Regions from separate parts of the Paenibacillus mucilaginosus 3016 genome, predicted to be linked through region 3. Evidence: predicted binding sites of a transcription regulator. Region 3 holds the regulator's gene; each other region holds the start of a gene.
What was found. Region 3 encodes CtsR, which represses protease genes until heat stress. Its sites were predicted from a motif close to ATGGTCAATAAAGGTCAAACA; they were not measured.
Positions count from the first base shown of each region.

Region 1: clpP (ATP-dependent Clp endopeptidase proteolytic subunit ClpP) is a predicted target of CtsR. The motif match lies at 5,816-5,836, and genes of this name have one in related genera.
Region 2: PM3016_RS22165 (ATP-dependent Clp protease ATP-binding subunit) is a predicted target of CtsR. The motif match lies at 7,759-7,779, and genes of this name have one in related genera.

Region 1 is NC_016935.1:213,743-224,037, reverse strand. It holds gene gpmI (2,3-bisphosphoglycerate-independent phosphoglycerate mutase) at 1-953, opposite strand, end outside; gene tpiA (triose-phosphate isomerase) at 955-1,707, opposite strand; gene PM3016_RS01020 (phosphoglycerate kinase) at 1,723-2,904, opposite strand; gene gap (type I glyceraldehyde-3-phosphate dehydrogenase) at 3,299-4,306, opposite strand; gene PM3016_RS01010 (sugar-binding transcriptional regulator) at 4,395-5,426, opposite strand; tRNA gene PM3016_RS01005 (tRNA-Arg) at 5,688-5,762, shown strand; gene clpP (ATP-dependent Clp endopeptidase proteolytic subunit ClpP) at 5,892-6,473, shown strand; gene PM3016_RS00995 (hypothetical protein) at 6,565-7,377, opposite strand; gene PM3016_RS00990 (copper amine oxidase N-terminal domain-containing protein) at 7,558-9,348, opposite strand; gene PM3016_RS00985 (HPr family phosphocarrier protein) at 9,553-9,822, opposite strand; gene whiA (DNA-binding protein WhiA) at 10,257-10,295, opposite strand, start outside.
Region 2 is NC_016935.1:5,379,219-5,389,513, forward strand. It holds gene PM3016_RS22145 (MATE family efflux transporter) at 48-1,517, opposite strand; gene cysI (assimilatory sulfite reductase (NADPH) hemoprotein subunit) at 1,807-3,531, opposite strand; gene PM3016_RS22155 (assimilatory sulfite reductase (NADPH) flavoprotein subunit) at 3,570-5,384, opposite strand; gene PM3016_RS22160 (Calx-beta domain-containing protein) at 5,827-7,371, opposite strand; gene PM3016_RS22165 (ATP-dependent Clp protease ATP-binding subunit) at 7,898-10,036, shown strand; gene PM3016_RS22170 (ABC transporter substrate-binding protein) at 10,245-10,295, shown strand, end outside.
Region 3 is NC_016935.1:8,315,398-8,325,692, forward strand. It holds gene pssA (CDP-diacylglycerol--serine O-phosphatidyltransferase) at 1-455, opposite strand, end outside; gene disA (DNA integrity scanning diadenylate cyclase DisA) at 532-1,614, opposite strand; gene radA (DNA repair protein RadA) at 1,626-2,993, opposite strand; gene clpC (ATP-dependent protease ATP-binding subunit ClpC) at 3,161-5,605, opposite strand; gene PM3016_RS34785 (protein-arginine kinase McsB) at 5,679-6,746, opposite strand; gene PM3016_RS34790 (protein-arginine kinase activator protein McsA) at 6,775-7,293, opposite strand; gene PM3016_RS34795 (CtsR family transcriptional regulator) at 7,347-7,808, opposite strand; rRNA gene rrf (5S ribosomal RNA) at 8,202-8,318, opposite strand; rRNA gene PM3016_RS34805 (23S ribosomal RNA) at 8,415-10,295, opposite strand, start outside.

The DNA.
Region 1 (10,295 bases), 640 kb from region 3:
AGCGTGTTGTCGAGGTTCTTCGGCTTGTAGGCCACGTAGCCTCCGACCGTCTCGCTGAACAGCGTAAGGCAGACATAGTACAGGTCCGTCGGCGCCTTGTCCCCGCGGTCGAACCCGCGGAAGTCGCTGTTCGTGAACACCTGGGAGAGCTGGATCGCACGGTCCGGACGGAAGTTGAAGAACACGACGGAGTCGCCGCTCTCCACCAGACCTACCGGTGTATGGTCCGGCTTCACAATGACTGTCGGCATGACGAACTCGTCGTACACCGAACGGATATAGGACTCCTGAATCGCATTCATCGGATCTTCGAAGGTCGGGCCGTCGCCATAAACCATGGCACGGTACGACTTCTCGGTACGCTCCCAGCGCTTGTCGCGGTCCATGGCGTAGTAACGTCCCTGTACCGTAGCGATGCGGCCTACGCCCACGTCTGCGATTTTCTTCAGGAGGCGCTCCATGTATCCCGCTGCACTGTCCGGCGCTACGTCACGGCCGTCGAGGAACGCATGGATGTATACTTCCTCGAAATTCTCCTTCTTGCACACATCAAGCAGCGCGAACAGGTGCTCGATGTGGCTGTGAACGCCGCCGTCGGACAGCAGGCCGTACAGGTGAAGCTTCTTGCCGTTGTCCTTCGCGTGGCGGATTGCTCCGAGGATGGTCTCGTTCTCGTAGAATTCACCGTCACGGATCGACTTGGAGATCCGGGTCAGGTCCTGGTACACGATACGGCCTGCGCCGATGTTCAGGTGACCTACCTCGGAGTTCCCCATCTGGCCTTCCGGCAGACCTACGGCTTCGCCGCAGGCGATCAGCGTGGTGTGGGGAAACTCGTTCCAATAACGCTCGTAGTTCGGCTTCTTCGCCTGGGCTACGGCATTGCCCTGCACGTCTCCGCGCAGGCCAAAGCCGTCCAGGATAATGACTGCTACCGGTTTCGGTCTGGCCATCTTACTTGGCCCCCTCGATCAGGGCGATGTAGGACGCCGGCTCCAGGGAAGCTCCGCCTACAAGCGCGCCGTCGATATCCGGCTGCTGCATGTATTCCGCAATATTGTTCGGCTTCACGCTGCCGCCGTACTGGATGCGTACCGCTGCAGCCGTCTCGGCGCCATACAGGCCGCTCACGACTTCACGGATGTAGCCGATCACGTCTTGAGCGTCTGCAGCTGTAGAAGATTTGCCTGTTCCGATAGCCCAGATCGGCTCATAGGCGATGACCACCTGTGCCGCCTGTTCTGCGCTCAGGCCTGCAAATGCGCCTTCGGTCTGCACTTTGCATACGTCCTTGGTCTGGTTCGCTTCGCGCTCTTCGAGCTTCTCGCCTACGCAGACGATCGGAGTCAGACCGTGTTTGAATGCCGCTTGGACCTTCTTGTTCACGATCTCGTCCGTCTCGCCAAAGTAAGCCCGGCGCTCGGAGTGACCGATGATGACGTACTCTACGCCGAGATCCTTCAGCATAACGCCGCTGATCTCACCCGTGTAAGCACCGTTGTCTTCGAAGTGGAGGTTCTGGGCGCCGACTTTGAGCGTCGTGCCTTTCACCGCTTCCACCAGGGCAGGAAGATTCGTGAACGGGGAGCAGATGACGCTCTCCACGCCTTCCACTTCCGCTTTGCCTTTTACTTCGTTCACGAAAGAAACGGCTTCCTGTACGGTTTTAAACATTTTCCAGTTGCCTGCAATAATCGGTTTACGCATGAAGGGTACGCCTCCTTATTTATCTTGAAGCGCAACAACGCCAGGGAGCGCTTTGCCTTCCATGAATTCGAGGGATGCGCCGCCGCCGGTGGAGATGTGGTCCATCTTGTCGCCAAGGTGGAACTTCTCGACTGCCGCAGCGGAGTCGCCGCCGCCGATCACTGTGTAGCCTGCCGTTGCCGCGCAAGCTTCTGCTACGGCTTGAGTACCGTTCTTGAACGGCTCGAGCTCGAATACGCCCATCGGCCCGTTCCATACAACCAGCTTGGATTCGGCGATCGTCTTCGCGTAGATCTCACGCGTCTTCGGACCGATGTCGAATGCTTCCCAGTCAGCCGGGATCTCATCGATGTTCACGATCTTCGTGTTGGCATCCGCACCGAACTTGTCACCTACAACAACGTCAACCGGCAGAAGGAAGTTGATGCCCTTCTCTTTGGCTTTGCGCTCGAACTCTTGAACGAGTTCCAGACGGTCGTTGTCCACCAGGGATTTGCCGATTTCAAGGCCTTTGGATTTGAAGAACGTGTAGGACAGGCCGCCTCCGATGATGATGTTGTCGGCGATTTCGATCAGCTTCTCGATGACCGCGATCTTGTCCTTCACCTTCGCACCGCCCACGATCGCCGTGAAAGGACGCTCCGGGTTGTTCAGCGCACGGCCGAGCACGTCGAGCTCCTTCTCCATCAGCAGACCGCCGACAGCCGGCAGGTGATGCGCGATGCCTTCCGTCGAAGCGTGCGCACGGTGTGCTGCGCCGAACGCGTCGTTCACGTACAGGTCCGCCAGCTCTGCGAACTGCTTCGCAAGCTCCGCATCGTTCTTCTCTTCGCCCGCATAGAAGCGCACGTTCTCAAGAAGAAGCACATCGCCGTCTTTCAGCTCGGCTACCTGCGCCTGAACCGCTGCGCCTACCGCTTCGTCAGCCTTGGTAACCGGCTGGCCCAGCAGCTCGGAGAGGCGTGCGGCTACCGGTGTCAGACGGAGCTCTTCCACAACCGCGCCGTTCGGACGGCCCATATGGCTCGCGAGGATGACTTTCGCACCGCGCTCCGTCAGGTACTTGATGGTCGGTACGGTCTCACGGATCCGTGTGTCATCGGTAATCTTGCCGTTCTCCAGCGGTACGTTGAAATCTACGCGCACAAATACGCGTTTGCCGCCTACTTCCACGTCACGAACGCTCTTCTTGTTCATCATTGTCGCCCTCCCGGTGGGTTCATGTGTGCTTGATGCTCTTGCTCAACGCTCTAGTGCTCTGTTTCGTACTCTATATGTGATCCGGAACATGTCATATCAGCTGGTATGTACCGGTTTCTCTCTTGGTTGTATGTTCTCTCTCTACCCTACCCTTACCCGCACCAAAAAATGTGGGAATGGGCCTTGCTTGCCCTTCTCACCAAGGCGCACGCCAGCACAATGAGTATCTATCGCAGAGCATAGCGCGGATCCTTTGAACTTTCGTTATAACCTCTTCCTAATATTTCAGAAAAACGAAAGTTCAACAGATCCCGAAGATAGATACTCATTGGACCGCGCCAGTGCCCTTTGGTGTTCAGGGGGTTAGCAGACCATTACCACAGTTTTGTTCTTACAGACCCTTTTTGGCGATGAAGTTAGCCAGGTCAACGACACGGTTGGAGTAGCCCCACTCGTTGTCGTACCAGGAAACGACTTTCACCATGTTGTCGCCGACAACCATCGTGGAGAGGGCGTCGATCGTGGAGGAAGCCGGGTCGCCGTTGTAGTCGGAGGATACAAGCGGCTCTTCGGAGTAGTTCAGGATGCCTTTCAGAGGGCCGTTAGCCGCTTCTTTCAGGGCGTTGTTCACATCGTCAACCGTTACGTTCTGGCTCAGTTCAACAACCAGGTCCGTTACGGAAACGTTAGGCGTAGGTACGCGCATAGCCATACCGTTCAGCTTGCCTTTCAGCTCAGGCAGAACGAGGGAAACGGCTTTTGCAGCACCCGTAGTCGAAGGGATGATGTTCTCGGCAGCTGCACGTGCACGGCGAAGGTCCTTGTGCGGCAGGTCGAGTACGGACTGGTCATTCGTGTAGGAGTGAACCGTCGTCATCATGCCTTTTACGATACCGAACTTGTCGTTGATAACCTTAGCGAAAGGAGCAAGACAGTTCGTTGTGCAGGATGCGTTGGAGATGATCGTGTGCTGGGAAGCGTCGTACTTGTCTTCGTTAACGCCCATAACGATCGTGATGTCTTCGTTGGTAGCCGGTGCGGAGATGATAACCTTCTTCGCGCCGCCTTTCAGGTGAAGCTCGGCTTTCTCTTTCGCAGTAAAGATCCCTGTGGATTCAACGACGATTTCAACGCCGTTAGCGCCCCAAGGCAGGTTTTCCGGATTGCGCTCTGCAAATACTTTTACGGTTTTGCCGTTTACGATCAGCGCGCCTTCAGTTGCTTCAACCGTTGCATTCAGCTTGCCGTGCGTAGTGTCGTATTTGAGCAGGTGAGCCAGCGTGTTTACGTCTGTCAGGTCGTTGATTGCAACGATTTCTACTTCAGGGTTGCCCAGTGCTGCACGAAATACGTTACGGCCGATACGACCAAATCCGTTAATACCCACTTTTACCATGATTGATAGCCTCCCAAAATGTATATTGTTACACCCGCTTATCCCGCGCTGCGGGTCCGCTGGGCGCAACGTTCAAGACAGGCAGAACCTGTCATGATGAACTGATTGTGCGGATAATCTCCTGTGCTGCTGCTTCGTCGGTTACGAGCACGTCTTCATGACCGTACTTGAGCACCGATGCGATCGCCTCGCCTTTGCTGCGTCCTCCCGCAACCCCGATGACGGTATCCATCCCATGGATGTCCTCCAGTCGGAGTCCGATGGTCGGCATGCGGTGCAGCATGCGGCCGCTGCGGTCAAAGTAATACCCGAACGCTTCCGCAAGCGCCCCTTCCCTCTGCAGGCTTTCGGTTGTTTCCCGGTCCACTTTGCGCCGTCTGGCCATTACCATAGCATCTCCCATCCCATGAATGACCATCCGTGCCTGACGGATGAACTGGATGATCTCGGAGATGGTGGTGTCCTGGATCAGCGACTGGTAAGCTTCCTCACCGAGGTGGTCGGGTACGTGGAGCAGCCGGTAACGCGCTCCTGTCTTCTTGGCCATAGTGGAAGCGATGGTATTCGCCTGCATCTCCAGGCTCTCCCCGAGCCCTCCGCGGGCTGGAACGAACCAGATGCCCTTCATCGCCGGCGCCGCCGTGAGATGGTTGGCCACTTCAGCCATCGTCGATCCGCCGGTGACGGCAACGACGTCGTTCTCTGTAACCAGCTTGCGCAGTACGGACGCACCGGCTCGGCCAAGCTCCTTCTTCACCTGAGGTGAAGCGTCGGAGTCTCCCGGCACGATGACTACCTGCTTCAGGCCAAAATGCACGCGCAGCTGTTCTTCCAGTTCCGTGAGCCCGAACAGGTCCTTCACCAGCGGTTCGATCCGCTCGAGCAGTTCCCTGCCGGCCATACTGATGCGTATGCCGGAGGCATCCACGTCGACCAGGCCCTGCTCCTTCAGAAAGTCCACTTCCGCGCGGAGCACCCGCTCCGTCGTGTTCAGCATTCCCGCCAAAGTGCGCCGGCCGATCATCCCGGAAACCAGGATATGATGAAGAACGGTATAGCGCTTCTTCATGGTGTCCATCAAGTCGGGAAGCAGCTGTTTTTGGATGTCAAGAATCTCTCTCATGGATTCACTCCCGCTTGCCTGCTTACTGGACACTTTTCGTCCCGGTGATGCATTTTTAGTCCCACATTCTCCAAAAGAAGAACTAAGCTCTCACTTAGTTATCTCTAATATACCGGACTTTCAAACCATTTTCAAGAGAGCTTTTGTAAATATCTTGTAACCAAAAAACTTTTGGGCAGGGACTTGCATTCCTGCTTGTCATAAGATATAATCAATTTTGCTGTCACCCCCACAGGTGATCATGCAGCAAACTTCATACATGCGCCCGTGGTCCAATGGATATGACGTAGGCCTCCGGAGCCTGAGATTAAGGTTCGATTCCTTACGGGCGCGCCACTTACTTACAAACAAACAGATCAGCTGACACAGCTGGTCTTTTTTTGTCGGTTAATTTGACCTTTCTTGACCTTTGTTTGTTTTTGGGCTATGATGGTTATAGTTTAATTATAAAGGAGGCTGCAGCTCATGAGTTTTATCCCAATGGTAGTCGAACCGGATGCAAGAGGGGAACGCGCCTACGATATTTACTCGCGTTTGCTCAAGGACCGCATCATTTTTCTTGGAAGTGGCATTAACGACGTTGTAGCCAACTCGATCATTGCGCAGCTGCTGTTCCTGGCGGCAAGCGATCCCGACAAAGACATTCACTTGTATATCAACTCCCCGGGAGGCTCGATCACTTCGGGCATGGCGATCTACGACACGATGCAGTTCATCAAGCCGGACGTCTCGACGATCTGCGTCGGCATGGCCGCTTCGATGGGTGCGTTCCTGCTTGCCGCAGGAGCACCTGGCAAGCGTTTTGCGCTGCCGAACAGCGAAGTCATGATCCATCAGCCGCTCGGCGGTGCCGAAGGCCAAGCCAGCGATATCGAGATCCGTGCGAAGCGGATCCTGAAGATGCGCGACAAGCTGAACACGATCCTCTCCGAGCGTACAGGCCAATCCTTCGAGCGTATCGAGAAGGACACCGACCGCGACAACTTCATGTCGGCGGAAGAAGCCCGCGCCTACGGACTGATCGATAAGGTTATCGAGAAAGTGTAATGCCCACTAAACCGCAGTAACCAAAAAGCCTGCCCTTCCGGTCATCCGGTCGGCAGGCTTTTTGCCGTGATCCCATTAGTCCAGCTTAAGTCTATTTCGTATCCGTGGTAAAGCGGAACACATGAGTCCGCCGCCCAGCCTCCACTTCGATCCGTACCCTGCGGCCGGGCTGAAATCCGCCTTCGGGTTCAAACGTCATACCGTACTGCGTCGCCCCTGATGCTCCCGGCACCGCAGCTTCCGGCGAATCTTCATAACGCACCCGCATGCCCATAGTCTCATAGCTGCCCTTCCATGCCACCGTCACCACTGTTCGCACGGGCACATGTTCCATGCCATCGGCCGGGTATGTATTCGCAATCCACCCCCTTGCCTGATAGGCATCCCAGCCCCACCAGAGAGCCAGCAAACTCCCAAGCCCCAGCAAAAAGCGTAAGCCCTCCCGTCGGGAAAGCCGGATCTCCGAATGTCCCCGGCCAGCCAAAGAAAGGCAGGCTGCTGTGAGGGCAGCGAGGGCCAATAAGACCAGCCACCCATGCAGCGCCACACCCAAGAAAAAGCCGACACTCGGCGATACCGGCCAGTGCCGGATTAAATTGCCCTGATAAATCATCCATGAATATAGAGCCGGCACCTGTCCCAGCAGCAGCACAGCCATTCCCACAAGACTTACCAACAGCAGCAGACGCTTGGTTTGTCCTCCCCCCTTACGGTACAGCCGGGCGCCCAACAAGATAACGGTTCCCCCAACCATGCTGCACAAAGCCCAATGGCCAATCTCCTCTTCCTTGACCTCCCCAAGCAAATACCACGGGAAAGCAGGAAAATAGAACACGCCTATCACGATACAACTCCATCCGAGCCACCGCCATATCCGCTGCGGATCCGTCCGCCAAGAGCTCATGTATACTCTCCTCCTCCCTTCTTACATGCTAGACGAGTGCTGCAGACAGCAAGTTGCCGGATTATGGATGACGACTGCCTGACGGACCTCTGACACCCTAACTTCGTTGGCATCGGACACGAGCATAAGAAAAAACCCTTTCCTTTAAACTGCAAAGGAAAGGGCTGGATTGCATTAAGCTTATGGCTGTTGATCCATCCGGTCATCGAGCGGATAGAAGATCAGATCGACCGGGAAGGCCGAACCGGCCGGAGGGCTGAACTCAATGTCGAGCGACTCTTCCTTGCCTGTCGTCTTCGCGAGAATCTGCATACCGTCGAACGCCGTGATGACGCCCGACTCCGGAATCAGTCGGATGTCCCCGTTGATCTTGATCGGCCCCTTGAATACGCCGCCTTTGGCCAGAATCATGATCGCCATCTTGCGGGGCTTGTCGGCATGGATCTTATAGATTACGCCGTAGTTGCCGTCATTCTTCACTTCCGCTTTCCGCTGCGGGTCGTACCCCGGCAGGAAAGGATCCTTGATTCCGTCGCCCAGGATCAGCCTGGACGGTGTCGTAAACGAGGATGCGTCGATATTCCACTTCACTTCCGAGACCGGGAAAGTCCCCCTGACGTGTCCGCTGAAAGCGAGCTTAGGCAGCGCCAGCGCCTTCTGGGAGACATCTTTGGCCGCGATGAAGGAGAACTGCACCTTCCCGTCCGTCTCGAGGTCATAGAACAAATTCACACCTTGTGCCGGGTAGAAGTCCGGCATCTGCTTATAGGTGAACGTCTGACCCGCAGGGATTGTCATGGTTTCGTTCAGCGGGTCCCCGAGAAGGAAATCTACGGTGGCTTCACTGCCGATCAGGTTGGCGTAGACCGAAGGCCACACTTCCCCTTTATTCGTCGTCTTGATTGTGACCGGCTTGTCGGTCATGTTCTTCGCCAGAATGGCGAAGCTTACTTTTTCCTTCGTACCGTTGATGTGGTCCGCATATAATCTCACTTTGCCTTCGACTTCGTCCTGATACAGGATGCCCTGCTCATAGAACTCTTCCGGGCTGTCGGAGACCAGTAGCGTCCGTCCCGGAACCTCGGTTGCCGTCTTCGGCAGTTCCGGCAGCTCCCAGAAGTGGCTCCACAGCGTGCTCCAGTTCGTCTTGATGAAAGAGCCGACCGGCTTCATGTAGATCGGATACTCCACGGCACTCAGGAACGTCTCTTTCGAGATGACCAGATTGCGCGTGTACGGCTCGCTCTTGTTGCCGTTGCTGTCCCAAACCGTCAAGGTGATCGGGTAGGTGCCCGCCTGGAAATAAGCGTCTTCTTTCCCTTTCCACTCGAACTTGGCAATCCCTTCGGCATCCGGATCATAGCTCAGGTCCACAAACTTGATCGGCTCGCCGATCTTGTAAGTCTGCTTGGCAAAGGTGAACTTGGCCACCGGCTTGGAGTTGCTTGTATTCGGATCATACAGTCCCTGCGGCGCATTGACGTGAAGCACTTCCACGCGGCGCAGTTCATTGTTATACGTATATTTGGCTCCCATATAATCGGCAAGCCAGGTCAGCTTGATCATCAGGCGTCCGTTCACAATAGCGGCAACGTCGTCAAAGGCCATCCAATACCCGTTAATCCATACCGATTTGTTGTCAATGTCGAGCATGATTTCGTAGCCCGGTGTCTCCATCTCGATCTGGCGGGTAGCATCATTCCACTCGACCTTCATGCCGAGCGCATCCCCAAGGAACTTCGCCGGCACGTACATTTTGTCCTTGATGATCGTGGCCGGTGCGTCGAGGGTAACCTGTGTGCCGTTCAGGAAGGCTTCCGCCTTGTCAATATACAGCAGCACATACGTCGTGCTGGCGGATGCGAGCGGATTTTTCTCCTGCTCGGCCGCCGTTCCCGGGGACACCCACATGATAGACATCAGCAGGCTGACCACCAACAGGAGAGCCAGTTCTTTCTTGATCCGTTTCATGTTCTTTTCTCCTACTCCTCTTCCTGCAGCTCTATTCTGTCTTCTTCCTTCTTCCCAGGCCCAAAAACCTTCTCCGGCCGTTTGGAGCACGTCATAATAGACGCACGGCACGAAAAAAGGTTGCGCTCTTCTTCTTGGCACTATACTGCTCGAAAGCCACGCCGCATAGAAAAAAGCTTCCTTATCGGAAGCCCGTGGCGGTCGTTATTGGTTCTCCAATTCCTCTTTGCTGACCAGTGTGACTAAAGCGTTTACAGCCTGTTCAGCGTCCGAACCTTCAGCACTTATGTGAACTTCCGTACCGGTGCTGATCGCAAGGCTCATGATGCCCATGATGCTCTTGGCGTTAACCTTCTTCTCGTCCTTCTCCACAAAGATCTCCGAAGAGAACTTATTCGCTTCTTGAACGAATAGCGCTGCCGGTCTGGCATGAAGGCCTGTTTTCAACTTGACGACTACTGGGCGTCTCGACATGCAACCAATACCCCCTACAATCTATAAATTCCGAATCCCGAAGACGTTCCCGCCTTCTTCAAACTTGAGCAGCCTGGGCGTATCAAACGGCCCTGGGCCTTGGCGAACTTGACGTAGTCCATACCAGCGGCACACCTACCGCCGCTAGAACACCGGCATGCCGGGTCTAGTGCATGGAAAAAATGACTGCAGCCCATTGGGCGAAACCCTGGTCCTTCGTCAAACCCAGAAACGTTAGGATGTAAGAATTCTGTACATCATCCTAACGTTAAATCTGGAGTCATGCGAAAGCATTAAGGAAGAGTACAGCCTGATTCCGGGCTGCCTTCCTTCAGATTTCTAAAATTAAAAAAGCAATTTTTCAGCTATTATATCATTTTTCGGCACTCTGCACTAGAATATTTGCAAATTTACACAAAAGTTCTATATTTGCGTCAGAGCACCTGCGATTTACGAAGCTTTTCCGCCATTTC
Region 2 (10,295 bases), 2.9 Mb from region 3:
AAAAGGGGAAGCTGCAAAAGCGCTTGATACGGGCAGGGCTGCTCCTCTTAGCCCGCGGATTTCTTTGTTAGGAAAAGACGGTTCAGCCGCGGCAAATACATCCATAGGAACACGGACCGGCCCAGGGTAAAGACGATGAAGGAAAGCCACAGCCCATGATTGCCCAGCGGCGGAACCGTGAGGAACAGCAGCGGAATGAAGACGGCCAGGGAGAAGACGAGCGAATTGCGGATCGGGCCGGCCATCGTGGCCCCTGCGAAGACGCCGTACAGCTGCAGTCCCCAGAATCCGGCCAGCGGATACAGCAGCAGCCAGGGCAGATACTGCCGGGCAAGCTCCAGCACTTCGGGCATACCGGTGAAGAGCGTGAGCAGCTCACTGCCCCACAGGAGCACGATGACGGTCAGGACGGCCGACAAGCCGAAGGACCAGATTCCGCCGAGCCGGACCGCTCTCCGGTACAGAACGGCACTGCGTTCGCCGAGCGCCCTGCCGGTCAGAATACTGCTGGCATTGGCAAATCCGTCATACAGATAAGCCATGACATAGTGGATCTGCAGCAGAATGGCATTGGCCGCCAGCGTATCCTCCCCCAGCGCTGCGCCCCGGGAGGTGAACAGGAAGAAGACGGCCAGCAGGCATGCGGTACGGATCAGCAGGTCGCGGTTGACCTTCAGCATCAGCATCATCGGGCGAAGGTTGATGACGTTCCGCAGGGATGCGCCCCCCCTCCCCCTGCGCTGCAGCATCAGCACCCAGATCACCCCGGCGGCGGCGGCGCCGACTTCAGACAGCAGCGTCGCCCAGGCCACACCGGTTACCTCCATCTTGAGCCCCCCGACAAGGAGCAGGCAGAGAAGAATGTTGGAGAGATTCATGCCGATCTGCAGTAACATCGCTCCCTTCACCCGCGAGACGCCGATCAGCCATCCCATCACGACATAATTGGCCAGCGCAAAAGGAGCCCCCCAGATGCGGATGTTATAGTACACACCCGCATAGCCTTCCACCTCCGGGCCCGCAGTCATCAGAGCCAGCGAAACGTCCCGGATCGGGCTCTGCAGGAGGACCAGCAGCAGTCCGAACACCCCGGCCAGCAGCAGCGGACGGTAAAAGGACAGGCTGAGGCCGGCCGGATCCCCGGCCCCCTGCGCCTGGGCCGTGAAGCCGGAGGTGCTGACCCGCAGGAAGCCGAGGAGCCAGTAGAGCGTATTGAAGATCAGCGTGCCGACAGCCACGCCTCCAAGCAGCGACGGGTCCGGGATCCGGCCGATGACGGCGGTATCCACGACCCCGAGCAGAGGTGTGGAGAGCGCCGACAGCATCAGGGGAATCGACAAAGCAAGGAAGGTGCGGTGAGTCAGAATCTCTCCGCCCGGCCGCTCAGGCTGTACCGGAGGAGCCGAAGCCCGGGTTGAATGTAAAGTCAAAAAAGGCACTTCCTTTCTTTCGATGAGGCACAAGCAGCTTGCGGGCAGGCAAACGTACACATGCGTAATAATTACATTTAACATCATAAAGAAAGGAGGGTGCTCTGTAAACAACAAAATGAAAGCTGCAGGCCCGGCCGGTATCCTTCGGCAGGTATGCGCCCTGGAGAAGCAGCGCACGCAGGATCTGGCTCCTCGCCAAGACTGTGCAGGCGCTGCCGGAGAAATAAAAGGCATGAGGCCATGCACCCGCCCGGCCAAACGGACAAGCGGACAAGCCAAGCCTGCTGAGAGGCTTGGCTTGTTCCTGGCTGCGGCACGGATTCACCCGGTGCCGGCAAACAAAAACGGCCCGCCACAATGGCGGGCCGCTGGATTATACAGCGTGGAAATCTTGTCCGGAACGCGTCTCCTTGACGTAGCCGGCGCGGATCACGAAGTCGCCGAAGTGCTCGCCTTCATTGCGCTCCTTGGCATAGCGGGAGAACATGCCCTGCAGGGATTCGAGAATTTCGGCCTCGCCGATATTCTCTTTGTACAGCTTGTTGAGGCGCTGGCCGGCGAAGCCGCCGCCGAGGTACATGTTGTACTTGCCCGGCGCCTTGCCGATGAACGAGATCTCGGCAAGCATCGGACGGGCGCAGCCGTTCGGGCAGCCGGTCATGCGGATGACGATGTCCTCGTCGCGCAGGCCGTTCTCCACGAGCATCGGCTCGAGCTTATCGAGCAGCGTCGGAAGGTAGCGCTCGGATTCGGCCATGGCCAGTCCGCAGGTCGGAAGCGCCACACAGGCCATCGAATTGCGCTTCAGCGCGGTATAGTGGAGTCCGTCCGTGAGGGCGTATTCCTTGATCAGGGCGTCGATCTTCTTCTTCTTCGCCGTGGTGACATTGCTGATGATCAGGTTCTGGTTCGCCGTCAGGCGGAAATCGCCGGTATGCACCTTGGCAATCTCGCGCAGCCCCGTCATCAGAGGGTAGCCCTCTTCGTCCATGACACGTCCGTTCTGGATGAACAGGTTGAAGTGCCACTTGCCGTTCGTGCCTTCCACCCAGCCGTAACGGTCTCCGTTGCTGTCGAAGCGGAACTCACGGGCAGGCTCAAGGCTGTAGCCGAGGCGGCTTGTCAGCTCGCCGATGAACCACTCGATGCCGCGGTCGTCGATCGTGTACTTGAAGCGCGCGTGCTTGCGCACCGAACGGTCGCCGTAATCGCGCTGGATCATAACGGTCTTCTCCGCCACGTCAACCGCCTGCTCCGGCGTGCAGAAGCCGATGACTTGGGCAAGCTGCGGATAGGTCGCCGGGTCCCCGTGCGTCATCCCCATGCCGCCGCCGACCGAGATGTTGAAGCCCTTCAGACGGCCGTCTTCGACGATGGCGATATAGCCGAGGTCCTGGGAGAAGACGTCCACGTCGTTGGACGGCGGAATCGCCATCCCGATCTTGAACTTCCGCGGGAGGTATACCGGTCCGTAGATCGGCTCCTGCTCTTCGTTGTCGCGGCTGTCGACCACTTTCTCGCCGTCCAGCCAGATCTCATGATACGCGCGGGTGCGCGGATCGAGATGGTTGCTGATCCGGCTTGCCCATTCGTATACTTCGCCGTGAACTTCCGACTCATACGGATTCGGGTTGGCCATCACGTTACGGTTCACGTCGCCGCAGGCGGCGAGCGTGCTCAGCATCGCGTCGTTGACTTCCTTGATCGTGGACTTCATGTTCCACTTGAGCACGCCGTGGAGCTGGAAGGACTGGCGCGTGGTCAGACGGATCGTTCCGTTCGCGTACTTCTGTGCGACGCGGTCCATCATCAGCCACTGGTCCGGCGTCACGACGCCGCCCGCCGCGCGGACACGCAGCATGAACTGGTACGCAGGCTCGAGCTTCTGCTTCTGGCGCTCGTTGCGCAGGTCTCTGTCGTCCTGCATGTAGCTGCCGTGGAACTTCATGAGGCGGTTGTCATCTTCCGGGATGGAGCCCGTAATACGGTCTTGCAGCGTTTCTTCCAGGCTGCCGCGCAGATAATTACTGCGGCGCTTGATATCTTCCACATCGCTGTGCGGCGCACTGTTCGGTGAAAGCAGATTATTTTCGGACATAGTGGACTTTCTCCTCTCGCGATCTTCGGGAACCCGTCTTAATAAACATCCCGCTGATAACGTTTCTGCTGTTGCATACGGTTCAGATATTCTACGGCTTCCTCAGGGCTGAGGCCGCCTTCTTGTTCAAGGATCGTTGCCAGGGCGGCATGCACGTCATGCGCCATCTTCTTCTCGTCGCCGCAGACATAGACGCAGGCGCCTTCCTGCAGCCACTGGTACAGCTCGCGGCTCTTCTCGAGCATCCGGTGCTGGACGTAGACCTTCTCGTCCGTGTCCCGGGAGAACGCCACATCCATACGGGTCAGCACGCCGTCCTTAAGCCAGCGCTGCCATTCCACCTGGTACAGGAAGTCCGTGGCAAAATGCTGGTCGCCATAGAACAGCCAGGACTTGCCTTCTGCTCCCGTCTCTTCCCGCTCGCCGAGGAACGCACGGAACGGAGCGACGCCGGTGCCCGGTCCGATCATGATGATCGGGGTATCCCCGTTCTCCGGAAGCTTGAAGCTCGGGTTGCTCTGCACGAAGACCGGCAGCGGATCGCCGGGCTGTACGCGCTCGGACAGGTGCACGGAGCACACGCCGTAGCGGTTGCGGCCCTGGGCTTCGTAGCGGACCGTGCGGACCGTAAGGTGAACCTCATCCGGATAGGCCTTCGGGCTGCTCGCGATCGAGTACAGGCGCGGAGGCATCTTGCGGAGGACGGAGACGAACTCGCCGGCAGGAATGCCCTTCAGGCTGTAATCCTGCACGAGGTCGAGCAGGTCGCGGCCGTTCGTATACGCCCGGAGCTCCTGCTCGCGGCCCGCTTCCAGCAGCTCGCCGATCCCGCTGTTCGAAGCCAGCTTCGCAACCTGCTCAAGGAGCGGCTTCGTGAGGACCGTAATCTCGAAATTGCGCAGAAGCGCGTCACGCAGCGGCTTTTGTTCGCCGTTCTTGTTCACGGCAACCGGCTCTTCCGCATTCCATCCCATCGCTTCGATGAGCTCATCCACAAGGCGCGGATGGTTCTCCGGATAGACGCCGAGGCTGTCGCCCGCTTCGTACTGGAGGTTCGACCCTTCCAGGGAGAGCTCGACGTGACGGGTTTCGCGGTCGGAGCCGCGTCCGTTCAGGTTGAGATTCTCCAGCACTTCGGCCTGGAACGGGTTGGAACGGGAATACTCCGACTCCGCCGCGCCTGCTGCAGGAGCTTCAGCGCCGCCGGAAACTGCAGCGGCTGCGGAAGCGCCGTTCAGCGAACCGGCGACCTGGTCCATCCACTCGGCCGCCGCGTCTGCGAAGTCGACGTCACAGTCCACGCGCGGAGTCAGGCGCTTCGCACCCAGCTCCTCGAGGCGGGCGTCGAAGTCCTTGCCCGTCTGACAGAAGTATTCATAGGACGTATCGCCCAGAGCAAGGACGGAGAACTGCATGCCGTCGAGCTTCGGCGCTCTCTTGCTGTGGAGGAACTCGTAGAATGCGATCGCGTTGTCCGGCGGCTCGCCTTCGCCGTGGGTGCTCACGACGATAAGCAGGTTCTGCACCTTTTTCAGGCCGTTCGGCTTGAAGTCGCTCATCGAGGAGAGCGTCACCTGGACGCCCTGGGCTTCCAGCTTCTTCGCCAGCTTCTTCGCGAGCCCGTTGCTGTTGCCCGTCTGCGAACCGAAGAGCACGGTCGCTTCCTTGGCCTGCGCCGGAGCCGCCGCAGGTGCTGCCGCAGCCGGTACGGCCGCTGCGCCCGCCGCGCCCTGAAAAGCGCTAAGGTATCCGCTGAGCCAGACACGTTGGTTGTCCGTCAAACTCGGCAGGATGCGATTGAGCAATTCGACTTGCTCCTGATTAAAAGGACTGTTCGTTACTTGAAGTACCAACTCGATCCACCTCACATGGCATGCAATGATTTGATTTCCCAGCATTTCTATCTTCATTCTTTCGCTCTATTGAACCTAACACAGCGGATCGTTCCGGTCAATTACAATCATCTTATAGGATCTATCAGTTGTTCTGATAAAGGTACAAATAAGGACAAAACCGGGCCGGATTCGACGTGCGCCTTCCCTATCATCCCCTAAATATCGCCAGGACAAAGAAAAAAGATGTCTTCCGGAGCAGCAGGTGCTGCCTTGGAAAGACACCTCAAACCGGGTCATCAGGGGCCGGGTTCTCATAAAGATCCGTGGTCCCCCTGCTCACGGATTCATAATCCGGCATGATCCTGTCCGCTCCCTGCACCGATCGATCATTACACGGCAAAGCCCGCCATCTCAGAGACGGCGGGCTGCTTGCGCTGCCGGAGGGCTCCCGATTACCGGATCAATACCGGGGCCATGGCCACGGACTCGGCCAATAGATCGGATCGCGGTCATACAGGGACACAATCATTCTCGGACGCTCCCCGAGTTCAGCGCCGCCCGGGCTCGACAGTTCCACGGCAAAATACTCGTAGTATTCTTTGATCCCGTCGTCGAGCAGGGACACGGTCAGCGTCTTCGAAGCTTCGCCCGCTGCGAACTCCAGCGTACCGGACGCGGCACGGTAATCGCGGCCGTCCAAAGCGGTGTGGTCCTTCGTCGCGTACTGGACGCTCGCCGCTTCATTCGTGCTGCCCGTGCGCGTGACGGTCAGCGTCACCGTACCGTCCTCCTCATAAGCGCTCTTGGTATACGCGCTGAACTCGATCCGGCTGGAAGGGTCGTTATCCTGAATCGTCACGTCGCTGCGGACGAGGGAGCCCAGCACCCCTCCGTTCGACGCCGATGTCAGCAGGACGGCGAACTGTTCGTTTCCTTCATGCACCGCATCTTCATAGACAGGCGCCTCAATCCACTTTTCCGTCTCCCCATCGCCAAAATAAAGCTGTCCGCCGGTGCCTCCGAAGTCGGCTCCTTCGGCCGCCGTACCGCTCTCTATGCGGTAATCGACCGCAACCTCCCCGTCAGCGCCGCCATGGCGGAGCACCCGGATCGGCGCTGTACCGCTTCCTTCGTCGACGGTGTAAGCGGCCGACTCCAGCTGGAACTCGCCCGGCTGGTCAGGTACATAAGGATCGTTATCGGCGATGGTGACCTCCGCCGTGCCCGATTCGATGGACGTTTCGCCGCTGGCCCCAAACAGCGAGACGGAGAACGACTCGTTCTCCTCGTGCTCGCTGTCGTCGAGGATCGGAACCTGGAGCACGGCCAGACGCTCGCCCGGCGCGAAGTTCAGGGTGCCGCTGAACGCCGAATAATCCTGGTCTTCGCCCGCAGAGCCGCCGGATGCCGCATACTGGACCGAGATGTTGTCCGCCGCGCCGCCCGAGCGGACCACCTGCAGCCCCACATAGCCTTCGGATTCTCCAACCGTATAAGAAACGGGATCGAACGAAAGCACGCTCGGCGGATCCGGAATCCAGCTGTCGTTGTCGGCAATGGATACAGCGGCCGAAGAATAGGTGCCGAGCTCGGCACCGGCTGTCGGATTCGACAGCAGCACGGAGAACGATTCGTCCCCTTCCGTCTCGCCGTCGTCGTAGATGGCGACATCGACCGTCTTCACCGTCTCGCCGTCCGCGAAGACAAGGGTGCCGGAGCCCGGACCATAGTCGCTCTCCGCATAGGCCGAACTGTCTGCCGTCGTGTAATCAACGGACGCCTCCCCGCTTGCGCCGCCCTCTCTGCGGACGGTCAATGTAACGATGCCGGCATCTTCCCCAGCCGTATAATAGTCGCTCTCGAACGTAAATTGCCCTGCCGGCGATTCGGCATGAGAAACAGAGCTTCCGCCGTAAGGAATGAGCATCGCGGATGCCAGCAGCATTACGCCGAGCTTGCGGCGCAGGGACTGCGGCTGCAGAACCTTCAATTCTTTCATCATCATTTCCTCCGTTCACTTCACAGCTTGGCTTGGCACTTCCCTTGGCTCAGGATAGCGGCCAGAGAAAACATACCATGAGAGTGAAGGACCGGATAAGTATCCATAAGTATACATTTTGGCGGAGCGCAGGAAGCTCGGGCTGAGATCCCCTGGCGAAGCCGCAGAATCCGGGGATCATCCAACGGGGGCGGACCGGACGCTCCTGTCTCATGGCTGTCCGCTGTACGGGAACCCGTTCCCGAGCGGCATCCGTACTCATGAAGTCCATGCCGGCGCGGCCGGTCCACTGCCCTGCCAGCCCAGTACAAGACTCTCTTTCAGCGCGCTCCCTTCGGGCCGGAACAACCCGGTCCGCACCCATTTGACAAATGTTGAAGCTTGATTATAATAAAGATCAGACAAGGTCAAAGTCAAATAAGATCAAAGTCTAAAATAGTCAAACCGTTTGCCTGCGGAACGCCGCTCTTCGGCGTCGTCCGTACCGATATTTGGATATAAAAATAACTTTACATTATTGGAGGTAGAAGCCATGCGCTGTCAACATTGCCATACGCAAGAAGCCGCCGTATCCCTGCATCTTCAGGTCAACACCCAAGTGGAGAAGCTCCAGCTGTGCAGAGACTGCTATGCCAAGCTCGGCAGCGGAATCCCCTTCCCTGCGGGGGCCGGGTCCTTCCCGCACATGCCATCCTTGGACGATCTGTTCAAAGGTCTTATGCAGCCTCCGAAGGGGCAGGAGCCGCACCAAGCCGTCCGGACCGCCGGCAAACGCGGCGGCATCCTCGACGGAATCGGCCGGAATCTGAACGACGCGGCCAAAGCCGGCCTGATCGACACCGTGATCGGACGCGACGAAGAGATCGACCGCGTCATTGAGATCCTGAACCGCCGCACGAAGAACAACCCGGTGCTGATCGGCGAGCCGGGCGTCGGGAAGACGGCCATTGCCGAAGGGCTGGCCCTGCGTATCACCGAAGGCAAGGTTCCTTCCAAGCTGCTCGGCAAGGAAGTGTATTCCCTGGACGTAGCCTCCCTGACGGCGGGCACGGGGATTCGCGGCCAGTTCGAGGAGAAGCTGAAAGGGCTGATATCCGAGCTGCAGCAGCGCCAGAACGTCATCCTGTTCATTGACGAAATTCACACGCTGGTCGGGGCGGGTTCCGCCGAAGGCTCGATGGACGCCGGGAACATCCTGAAGCCGGCCCTGGCCCGCGGCGAGCTGCAGGTCGTCGGCGCCACGACGCTGAAGGAGTACCGCCGCATCGAGAAGGATGCCGCACTGGAGCGCCGCTTCCAGCCGGTCACGGTCGACGAGCCGACAGTGGAGGAGGCCGTGGAGATCCTGAAGGGACTGCGACCGAAGTATGAAGAATACCACCAGGTGACCTACTCGGATGAGGCGATCCGTGCCTGCGTGCTCCTCTCCCACCGCTACATCCAGGACCGCTTCCTGCCGGACAAAGCGATCGACCTGCTCGACGAAGCGGGCGCCAAGCTGAATCTGCAGGGCGCAGGCGGCGGGGAAGCTGCGATCCGCACCCGGCTCTCCGGCATCCAGGAAGAGAAGCGCCAGGCGACGCTGGCCGAGGACTACGAGCGCGCCGCACGGCTGCGTGACGAAGAGGCGAACCTGCTTCAGCAGATGGACGAGCAGCGGCCGCAGGCGGCATCGGAAGTCCGCGTCGAGCACATCCAGGCCATCGTGGAACGGAAGACCGGCATCCCGGTCGGCAAGCTGCAGCAGGACGAAGCGGCCAAGCTGAAGGACCTCGCCCGGCATCTCGAAGCGAAGGTCATCGGGCAGCCGGAGGCCGTGCGCCAGGTGGCCCGGGCCGTCCGCCGCAGCCGCGCGGGACTGGCGCCGAAGAACAAGCCGATCGCCTCCTTCCTGTTCGTCGGCCCAACCGGCGTCGGCAAGACCGAGCTGTCGAAGTCGCTCGCCGAAGAGCTGTTCGGACGCGCGGATGCGATGATCCGTCTGGACATGAGCGAATACATGGAGAAGCACTCCGTATCCAAGCTCATCGGCTCGCCTCCGGGCTATGTCGGCCATGAAGAAGCCGGGCAGCTGACCGAACGCGTACGCCGCAATCCGTACAGCATTATCCTGCTCGACGAGATCGAGAAGGCGCACCCGGACGTGCAGCACATGTTCCTGCAGGTGCTCGAAGACGGGCGCCTGACCGACAGCCAGGGACGCACGGTCAGCTTCAAGGATACGGTCATCATCATGACATCCAATGCCGGAGTGACCGACAGGAAGAAAATCACCGTAGGCTTCTCCGCCGAAGAGAGCACGCAGACCGGCTCGCTGCCGGAATCGCTCGGCTCCTACTTCCGTCCGGAGTTCCTGAACCGCTTTGATGCGATCATTCCGTTCGCCTCCCTGCAGGAGACGGATCTCATCCGCATCGTCGACAAGATGCTCGCGGAAGTCACGAGCACGCTGCAGGAGCAGAACATCACCCTTCACGTGACGGACGAAGCGAAGCGCAAGCTTGCCGAGCTCGGCTATCATCCGTCCTTCGGGGCGCGTCCGCTCCGCCGGGTGATCCAGCAGCACATCGAAGACGGCATCACGGATCTCATCCTCGAGCAGGAGCAGGTGCAAGAGATCCGGGTCGAGGTCCGGGAGAACGGGATCTCCGTTCAGGCACTGCCATCGTAAGCATGCAGCGCTTGTCATGAGGATTCCTGAATCATCAGCACATTCATATCCTTTAGTAAAAATGGGCGGCCGCTTGGCTGCCCTTTTGATCGTTTCCTGAGGGAAAAGGGGTTATTTTCCTGCGTCCAGCTGCCGATAGTAAGCTAAGAGGCTGAGACACTGCAACATCCCGATAGCAGCCGAGATCCAGTCAAGAAAGGTGTGGACCATGAGAAAGTCAACCCAAAAGAGCATTCTCGCCGTACTCGGCACCACTTTA
Region 3 (10,295 bases):
GAAAGCACAAGCACGATCGTATTCAGTTCTTTATGGAACAAGGCCAGCGTACAGAGTACACCGCCCGCTGCCGGAATCGGCAGACCGATGAAGTAGCCCGGCGTACCGGCAACAACGTTAAAGCGGGCGAGACGGAGGGCGCCGCAGATAGGGAATACTGCGGTCACGATCCAGGCTGCAGCAGCATTCATTTCGGTGAAAGCAACGACGTACATGATAAAAGCGGGAGCAACGCCAAACGAGATGACGTCGGAGAGGGAGTCGAGTTCTTTGCCGAATTCGCTCTGCGCATTGAGAGCCCGGGCGACTCGTCCGTCCAAACCGTCCAGAAGCATGGCTACGATGACCATGATGGCCGCCAGCTCCGGTTTATTATTAAACACCATGATAATTGCGATGATACCTAAGAACAGATTCCCGACGGTAAATACGTTCGGCAGGGATTTTGTTATCATTAGTTGGCTCCACCTCTGGTTATACTGTACCCTAATACTTTGTATTATATTAGGCTACCCTCTGATTGTATGCACTTTAGATATGTCTGTCAATGAGTACCTGATCTTGGATCCGCTTGAGTCCTTCCTTGATCGCTCTCGCCCGAACCTCGCCAATGCCGTCGACTTCGTCCAGCTCTTCAATAGTGGCCATCATGAGATGAGGCAGCGTTTTGAAACGTTCAATCAGATTGTGAATAATGACTGCCGGCAGCCGCGGAATCTTGTTCAATACCCGGTATCCTCTAGGAGACACGCTCTCCTCAGCGCTGCTTGAAGCGTTAGGGTATCCCAACGCTTTGGCGATATGGGAATGATCCAGCATTTCTTCGGATGCAAGCCGCTTCAGCACCGAAAGCACTTCGCGGATCTTCTCCTCGCTCGGATCCCTTATATAATCTTTTACGAGCAAGTACGCTTCAAGTTCCGTATTTCCCACTAATTCTTCCAGCTGCATCGAGATGAGGCGGCCCTCATTCCCGAGTTCATTAATATACCTCTTAATCTCCGCCTTAATACGGAGCACCATCTCCACCCGCTGAATGACTCCGGTGACATCATGCAGGGTAACCAGCTCTTCAAACTCCGAAGCGGCCAGATTCGTCATTCCCTGATCCTGCACCGACTTGTATTTTTCAAGAGTTTGGATCGCCTGGTTCGCTTTGGTCAGGATTACGCCAATGTCCTTCAGGGCGTACCGCAGGTTACCCTGATACAAGGTAATGACATTGCGGCGCTGGGAGATGGACACGACGAGCTTCTGGGTCTGCCTCGCCACCCGCTCTGCGGTTCTGTGCCGGATGCCCGTTTCGCTGGAAGCAATGGAGGAGTCGGGGATGAGCTGCGTATTCGCAAAAAGAATCCGCTTCAGATCCTCACTCAGAATGATCGCCCCGTCCATCTTCGCCAGCTCATACAGATAGTTTGGAGAAAACTCGCAGTTAATGGAGAAGCCGCCGTCGACAATCTCCATCACCTCGGGGCCGCAGCCCACGACAATAAGCCCCCCCGTCTTTGCCCGCAGCACGTTCTCCAACCCGTCCCGGAAAGGGGTTCCCGGCGCAACAAGCTGCAGGAGCTGGCTCATTACGTCCCGTTTGGCTTCTTCCTTGTTGCTCAAGGGTGTCCCTCCTATACTAAAGCGGCCGAAAGCGCTTCGGCCACGGTGTTCACGCCAATAATCTCGATCCCCGCAGGGGGTGTCCATCCCTTGAGGCTCTTCTGCGGCAGGATGATCCGTTTGAATCCGAGCTTCTGGGCTTCACGCACCCGCTGATCCACACGGGAGACTCCGCGGACTTCACCCGTTAGGCCGATCTCACCGATGATGACATCAAACGGCTGGGTCGGCTGGTCACGGAAGCTGGAAGCGATACTCACCGCTACCGCCAAATCGACGGCAGGCTCATCCAGCTTCACCCCGCCGGCGATGTTCAGATACGCATCCTGGTTCTGCAGGAACATGCCCATGCGCTTCTCCAGCACCGCGATGATCAAAGAAAGCCGGTTATGGTCGTAGCCTGTAGCCATCCGCCGCGGCGACGGGAAATTGGTCTGTGAGACCAGTGCCTGCAGCTCGACCAGGACGGGCCTCGTGCCTTCCATGGCGGCGACTACCGTCGAACCTGATACGCCAAGCGGGCGCTCCGACAAGAACAGCTCGGATGGGTTGCTGACTTCCACGAGTCCGATTTCCTGCATCTCGAAAATTCCGATCTCGTTGGTCGACCCGAACCGGTTCTTCACCGCCCGAAGCAGCCGGTACGAATGATGGCGTTCCCCCTCAAAGTACAGAACGCAGTCCACCATATGCTCGAGCATCCGCGGCCCCGCGATCGCCCCTTCTTTGGTAACATGGCCAACGAGTACCGTAGCTATACCTTTTCCTTTGGCGATCCGCATAAAGTGCCCCGTACATTCCCGCACCTGAGATACGCTTCCCGGCGCAGACTCCACGGCAGGATGGTACACCGTCTGAATCGAGTCGATGACGACGAAATCCGGACGGATCTCATCGATCGCCGCCTCGATAAACTGGGCGTTGGTCTCCGACAGGACGAAGAGCAGCGGGGAAATCGCCTGCAGCCGGTCCGCACGCAGCTTGGTCTGGCGTACCGATTCTTCACCCGAGATATAGAGCACCTTGCACTCCTGCTTGGTCAGCTCGTAAGAAGTCTGCAGCAGAAGGGTGGATTTGCCGATCCCCGGGTCTCCTCCCACAAGGATCAGGGATCCCGGTACGATGCCGCCCCCGAGCACACGGTTGAGCTCCCGGTTCTCGGTAATGATCCGGGCTTCTTCGCTGCTTTCTATGTTTATGATCGATACGGCTTTTTCTTTCTTCTCCGAAGCTCCCCCATGGAAGCCCCGGCTCTTGGACACCGTCTCGATTTCTTCCACAAAAGAATTCCATGCCTGGCAGCCGGGACACTTGCCCAGCCACTTGGGTGATTCGTATCCGCACTCCGAACAGAAAAACTTGGTCTTGGTCTTAGCCATGCTGTTATCACTGCCTTTCAGTTCCATTACAAAGTTTACCATGGTTTCCCTTGCCTTGAAAACCCTTCCCGGGCCCGTACGCAAAAAAAGAAGCCCTGCAGCCGCAAAACGGTCTGCAGGAGCTTCTTCTCTGTATAAGTCAGCCTTCAAAAGCACTTGGCAGGTCCTTATGCCTGCGATGTTACCCCTTGGGTACGCTCGACCACGAGGTCTCCATCTTTCTCGTCGATCGTGAGCGTATCTCCTTTGCTGATGTTGCCGCGGAGCAGCTCTTCGGACAGGCGGTCTTCGATATGCTTCTGGATCGCCCGGCGAAGCGGTCTTGCACCGAAGGAAGGATCATAGCCTTCTTTGGCAAGGAAGGCCTTGGCCGCATCCGTCAGAACAAAGTCCACTTCCTGCTCTTTCAGGCGCTTGCGGAGTTCTTCCGCCATGAGGGAAACGATCTGACCGATGTGCGCTTCGTCCAGGGAGTGGAACACAATGATCTCGTCGATCCGGTTCAGGAACTCCGGACGGAAGCTCTTCTTGAGCTCGCCCATGACCTTATCCTTCATGTTGCCGTACTCTTTGCCGGCATCAATCGTGGCGGTAAAGCCAAGGGTCGAGTTCTTCTTGATGACATCGGCACCGACGTTGGATGTCATGATGATCAGGGTGTTGCGGAAGTCTACCGTACGTCCCTTGGAATCGGTCAGACGGCCGTCTTCCAGCACCTGCAGAAGAATGTTGAACACTTCCGGGTGAGCTTTCTCGATCTCATCGAGAAGCACGACCGAGTAAGGCTTGCGGCGTACTTTCTCGGTGAGCTGGCCGCCTTCTTCGTACCCGACATATCCTGGAGGCGCCCCTACCAGACGGGAGGTGGAATGCTTCTCCATATACTCGGACATGTCGATCCGGATCACGGAGTTTTCATCACCGAACAGAGATTCGGCAAGCGCACGGGCAAGCTCGGTTTTACCTACCCCTGTAGGACCAAGGAAGATGAAGGAGCCCATCGGACGCTTCGGATCCTTGAGACCTGCTCTCGCCCGGCGGATGGCACGGGATACGGCCTTAACGGCTTCATCCTGACCGATGACCCGGTCGTGAAGGATCGATTCCATCTGAAGCAGGCGCTGCGTCTCTTCCTCCGCCAGCTTCACGACCGGAATGCCGGTCCAGCTTGCGACTACCTGGGCAATGTCATCCGGTGTCACTTCGGAGTCCGTGCGGCCCTGCTTCTCCTTCCACTCATTCTTCGTGGAATCGAGCTCTTCACGCAGCTTCTGTTCCGTGTCCCGCAGGGATGCGGCCTTCTCGAACTCCTGGCTCTGCACCGCAGCATCCTTCTCCTTGCGGATATCCTCAAGCCGGCTTTCGAGCTTCTTCAGATCCGGCGGTACCGTATAGGAGCGGAGCCTCACTTTGGAGCTCGCCTCGTCGATCAAGTCAATCGCTTTGTCCGGTAGGAAGCGGTCCGTAATGTAGCGGTCTGACAGCTTCACAGCCTGTTCGATGGCCTCATCGGTGATTTTCACCCGGTGATGCGCTTCGTAACGGTCACGCAGACCGTGCAGGATCTGGATCGCTTCGTCCGGCGATGGCTGATCCACCGTAATCGGTTGGAAGCGGCGCTCCAGAGCTGCGTCTTTCTCAATATATTTGCGGTATTCGTCCAGCGTCGTGGCCCCGATGCACTGCAGCTCGCCGCGGGCAAGAGCAGGTTTCAGGATGTTGGAAGCGTCAATCGCGCCTTCCGCTCCCCCTGCACCGATCAGCGTGTGAAGCTCATCGATGAAGAGCACGATGTTGCCGGCTTGACGAATTTCGTCCATGATCTTCTTGAGACGGTCCTCGAATTCGCCGCGGTACTTCGTACCGGCTACCACGGATCCCATATCCAGCGTCATGACGCGCTTGTCACGAAGCGTTTCCGGAATTTCGTTGGCGACGATTTTCTGGGCCAATCCTTCGGCAATTGCCGTCTTACCTACGCCGGGTTCCCCGATCAGAACCGGGTTGTTCTTCGTCCGGCGGCTGAGCACCTGAATTACGCGCTCAATTTCCTTGCTCCGGCCGATGACCGGATCGAGGTTACCTTCCTTGGCGTAAGCCGTCAGGTCACGGGCCAGGCCGTCCAGCGTCGGCGTATTCACATTGGCCGGGTTACCATGATTCGGCGAGACTACTTCGCTGCTGCCAAGCAGCTGAAGCACCTGCTGGCGTGCCTTGTTGAGGCTTACGCCCAGGTTGCCGAGCACGCGTGCAGCGACGCCTTCTCCCTCACGGATCAGACCGAGCAGGATATGCTCCGTCCCCACATACGTGTGTCCCAGCTTGCGGGCTTCATCCATCGACAGCTCGATGACTTTTTTCGCCCGCGGGGTGTAAGCAATATTGGAGGGCTGTTCTTGACCTCTGCCGATCAGGGATTCCACTTCATCCTGGATTTTCTCAAGTCCAAGACCCAGCGCAATCAGCGCCTTCGCTGCAATCCCTTCGCCTTCACGAATCAGGCCGAGCAGGATATGCTCTGTGCCGATATTGTTATGTCCCAAGCGTACCGCTTCTTCTTGAGCCAAAGAGAGCACTTTCTGTGCGCGTTCCGTAAATCTGCCAAACATCATGTATAACACCTCCATGGTTGGTATAACAAAATGACGTTCCCACTGCTTATGGATTCCCTTTCGGGTAGAGCCGTCAGCCGGCTGCCGAGATTTTTTCCCGGATGAGCTGAGCCCTTCTTATGTCTCTTTCTTCAGGCGTTAGCTTTTCTCCTGCTGTCTGCTGTAAAAAACCAGGTTGTGTCATCACAAGCAGCTCATTGAGCACGTGCGGCGACACATTTTTGATAAAGCCGAGATCAATCCCCAGCCTTACGTCGGACAGCCTCTGAGCCGCTTCCTTGGAATCCATAATCGCCGCATAAGAGAGTATGCCGTAGGAACGGCTGACCCGGTCCAGAATCTTGGGACGGGTCTCATGGATCAGCCTCTGCCGTGCCGCCCTCTCATGTTCGATAATCTGGCGGACGACGCTGTACAAATTATCGATGATCTCCTCTTCCGATTGCCCGAGGGTAATCTGATTGGAAATCTGGAATAAGTTGCCGAGGGCCTCGCTGCCTTCGCCGTACAAGCCCCTTACTGCCAACCCTACCTGCGTGATTGCGGATAAAATCCGGTTAATCTGCTGCGTCAACACCAGAGCCGGCAGGTGAATCATAACTGAGGCCCGAATGCCGGTGCCTACATTCGTCGGACAGCTTGTCATATACCCGCGCTTCTCGTCGAAGGCATATTCCAGCTGCGTCTCGAAGACATCGTCGATCTGCCCTGCCAGGTCCCATGCTTCCTTGATCTGAAAGCCGGGGCACAAGCATTGTATTCGAAGGTGGTCCTCTTCATTCACCATGATGGAGATCGACTCGTTGTCGCTCAGGATGACCGCTCCGTTACGGGACTCGTTGGCTAATGCCGGGGAGATGAGATGCTTCTCCACCAGGACGCGGCGCTGCAGCTCATCCAGATCCGCAAGCGGGAGCAGCGTGAAACGGGAGATCGTTCCCAGCTCTTCGCTCTCCAATACCTTGGCAGCCAGCTCGGCAACCTCCTTGGACTGCCCGTTCGTGGCCAGCATGGGGAAAGGGTATTCCCGGATGTTCCGGGCAAGACGGATCCGGCTGGAGATGACGATATCCGAATCAGGCCCTTCCCCCTTCATCCATTCACTCAGCGCATGCTGGGTGAAACGGCTCGCTTCCGTCATATGCATTCCTCCTTACGGTGTGAGCGGGTCACCCTTCGGCAACCTTCTTCTCCAGCTCCCGGATCTGGTCCCGGATCTGTGCCGCCTGCTCAAATTCCTCGTTCTCTATGCGAATCAGCATGTCTTTCTTCAGCTGATCGATCTCACGTTTATATTTAATTAACCCACCCGAACGCTTCGGAACCTTACCGATATGGACCGTGTTCCCATGCACCCGTTTGAACAGGGGATCGAGTTTGTCACCGAAGTACTTGTAGCATTCGCTGCAGCCGAAGCGCCCTACCTTACTGAATTGTCCGTAAGTTAAGCCGCAGTGCTCGCACCGGCTGGGTTGGGCTTTATTCGCAACCGTGCTGTGGGCCGAAGGCTCGAAGTCCAGGAGCCCGCTGAGCAGATTGTGAATCGAGAAGCCGTTAGGCGTGCCCGGGATCAGTTCCCCTTTTTCCCTTGCACAGGTTTCACAGATGTGAAATTCCGTTTTTTCACCATTCAGGATTTTCGTAAAATGCAGGGTAGCCTGCTTTTTGCCGCATTCCTGACAAAGCATCCGGTTCCCTCCCTTTCTGCCATAAGCAGCAGTACATCGTTTGGTTCAAAAGATTATTTGCTCAATAAGGCAATCAGCATAGCCTTCAGCATCCGGGCACGGAGTTCATCCCTCAATGGAAGCTTGAGTCCCAGGACTTCCCGGGCTACGGCAGCCTTCATGATCCCGGCTTCGCGAGGGGTGATAAACCCGCCCTCTTCCAGCTGATACAGCAGACCTTCGGATGCCGTCTGATCCATATGCGTCGAGATCGTCTGGAAGATATGATCCAGTACGGCTCCATGGGAGTGGAGCTCGATTCTCTGGATGCGGATGTAACCGCCTCCCCCGCGCTTGCTCTCGACCACATAGCCCTTCTCCAGGGTAAATCGGGTACTAATCACATAATTAATCTGGGAAGGCACACATTGAAACTGATCCGCCAGATCGTTGCGCTGAATCTCGATTACGCCATCGGGGCTCTGCTGCAATACCTGCTTCAGATACTGTTCTATCATTTCTGAAACATTGCGCATCCATTCAACCTCCAAAGGCAAAGTATATACGAAGAAAAACGCCTGCGTGTCCGCCTGGGACAAAAGAATGTTGGTCTCTGTTCAGCCGCCGCATAAGCACAACGTTATACTTCATTGCGATTCGTTAACGCCTTATTCATTGACTTTGACTTTCTTTGACTTTAAATACATTATAGCAGATATTCTCAAGAATGCAACAGGTCTAGGCCTCGCTGTAGCGCTGGCTTCTGGTGATGCTTCTGATTAGTATTATTCCCAATCCCGGAGCAAAACAGAACCACACTTCGGGAAAACATCTCTTATATGACGGCTTGGCTGCGACAGCCTCACTCACCTTTTTTATTAACCCAAAAGAGCCCCTTTGGACTCATGGTCCAAAGGGGCTCTTCATTGGCTTGGCGACGTTCTACTCTCCCAGGACCCTGCGGTCCAAGTACCATCGACGCTGGAAGGCTTAACGTTCGTGTTCGGGATGGGTACGCGTGGTTCCCTTCCGCCATCATCACCAAACGGTTGTTCAAGGCTTGCACCTTGAAAACTGGATACGAAACTGCTAGCTGAAGACCTAACATCTATATTACTGCCGCCGCTTCCTTCAGGAAGCTTGTGGATAAGCCCTCGACCGATTAGTATTCGTCAGCTCCACGCGTTGCCGCGCTTCCACCCCGAACCTATCAACCTCGTCGTCTACAAGGGGTCTTACATACTGGGAAATCTCATCTTGAGGGGGGCTTCACGCTTAGATGCTTTCAGCGCTTATCCCGTCCGTACTTGGCTATCCAGCCGTGCTCCTGGCGGAACAACTGGTACACCAGCGGTACGTCCATCCCGGTCCTCTCGTACTAAGGACAGCTCCTCTCAAATTTCCTGCGCCCGCGACAGATAGGGACCGAACTGTCTCACGACGTTCTGAACCCAGCTCGCGTACCGCTTTAATGGGCGAACAGCCCAACCCTTGGGACCTACTTCAGCCCCAGGATGCGATGAGCCGACATCGAGGTGCCAAACCTCCCCGTCGATGTGGACTCTTGGGGGAGATAAGCCTGTTATCCCCAGGGTAGCTTTTATCCGTTGAGCGATGGCCCTTCCATTCGGTACCACCGGATCACTAAGCCCGACTTTCGTCCCTGCTCGACCTGTTTGTCTCGCAGTCAAGCTCCCTTATGCCTTTGCACTCTTCGAATGATTTCCAACCATTCTGAGGGAACCTTGGGGCGCCTCCGTTACGCTTTAGGAGGCGACCGCCCCAGTCAAACTGCCCACCTGACACTGTCCCCGTACCGGATCACGGTACCAGGTTAGAACTCCGATACGATCAGGGTGGTATCCCAACGGCGCCTCCACCCAAGCTGGCGCTCAGGCTTCTCAGGCTCCCACCTATCCTGTACAGATCGTACCAAAGTCCAATATCAAGCTGCAGTAAAGCTCCATGGGGTCTTTCCGTCTTGTCGCGGGTAACCTGCATCTTCACAGGTATTAAAATTTCACCGGATCTCTCGTCGAGACAGCGCCCAAGTCGTTACGCCATTCGTGCGGGTCAGAATTTACCTGACAAGGAATTTCGCTACCTTAGGACCGTTATAGTTACGGCCGCCGTTTACTGGGGCTTCGGTTCACAGCTTCGGATTGCTCCTAACCGCTCCCCTTAACCTTCCAGCACCGGGCAGGCGTCAGCCCGTATACTTCGCCTTGCGGCTTCGCACAGACCTGTGTTTTTGCTAAACAGTCGCTTGGGCCTTTTCACTGCGGCCCCCTCGGGCTATTCACCCTACCGAGGCACCCCTTCTCCCGAAGTTACGGGGTCATTTTGCCGAGTTCCTTAACGAGAGTTCTTCCGCGCGCCTTAGCATGCTCTGCTCGCCTACCTGTGTCGGTTTGCGGTACGGGCACCTTCTCCCTGGCTAGAGGCTTTTCTTGGCAGCCTGAACTCATGACCTTCGGTACTTAAATTTCCCTCCCCATCACAGCTTAGCCTTACGATGTGCGGATTTGCCTACACATCAGCCTTACTGCTTGGACGAGCATCCATCAGCTCGCGTCACTATCCTTCTGCGTCACCCCATTGCTCATAACGGTTCACGGTGGTACAGGAATTTCAACCTGTTGTCCTTCGACTACGCCTTTCGGCCTCGCCTTAGGTCCCGACTTACCCTGAGCGGACGAGCCTTCCTCAGGAACCCTTAGGCTTTCGGCGGATCAGATTCTCACTGATCTTTTCGTTACTCATACCGGCATTCTCACTTGTATGCAGTCCAGCTGTCCTCACGATCAACCTTCAACCCGCATACAACGCTCCCCTACTGCCCGGGTGCAAACAAGTTTGCACCTTGGACTCATAGCTTCGGTGGTGTGTTTAGCCCCGTTACATTTTCGGCGCAGAGTCACTCGACCAGTGAGCTATTACGCACTCTTTCAATGGTGGCTGCTTCTAAGCCAACATCCTGGTTGTCTGTGCAACTCCACATCCTTTCCCACTTAACACACACT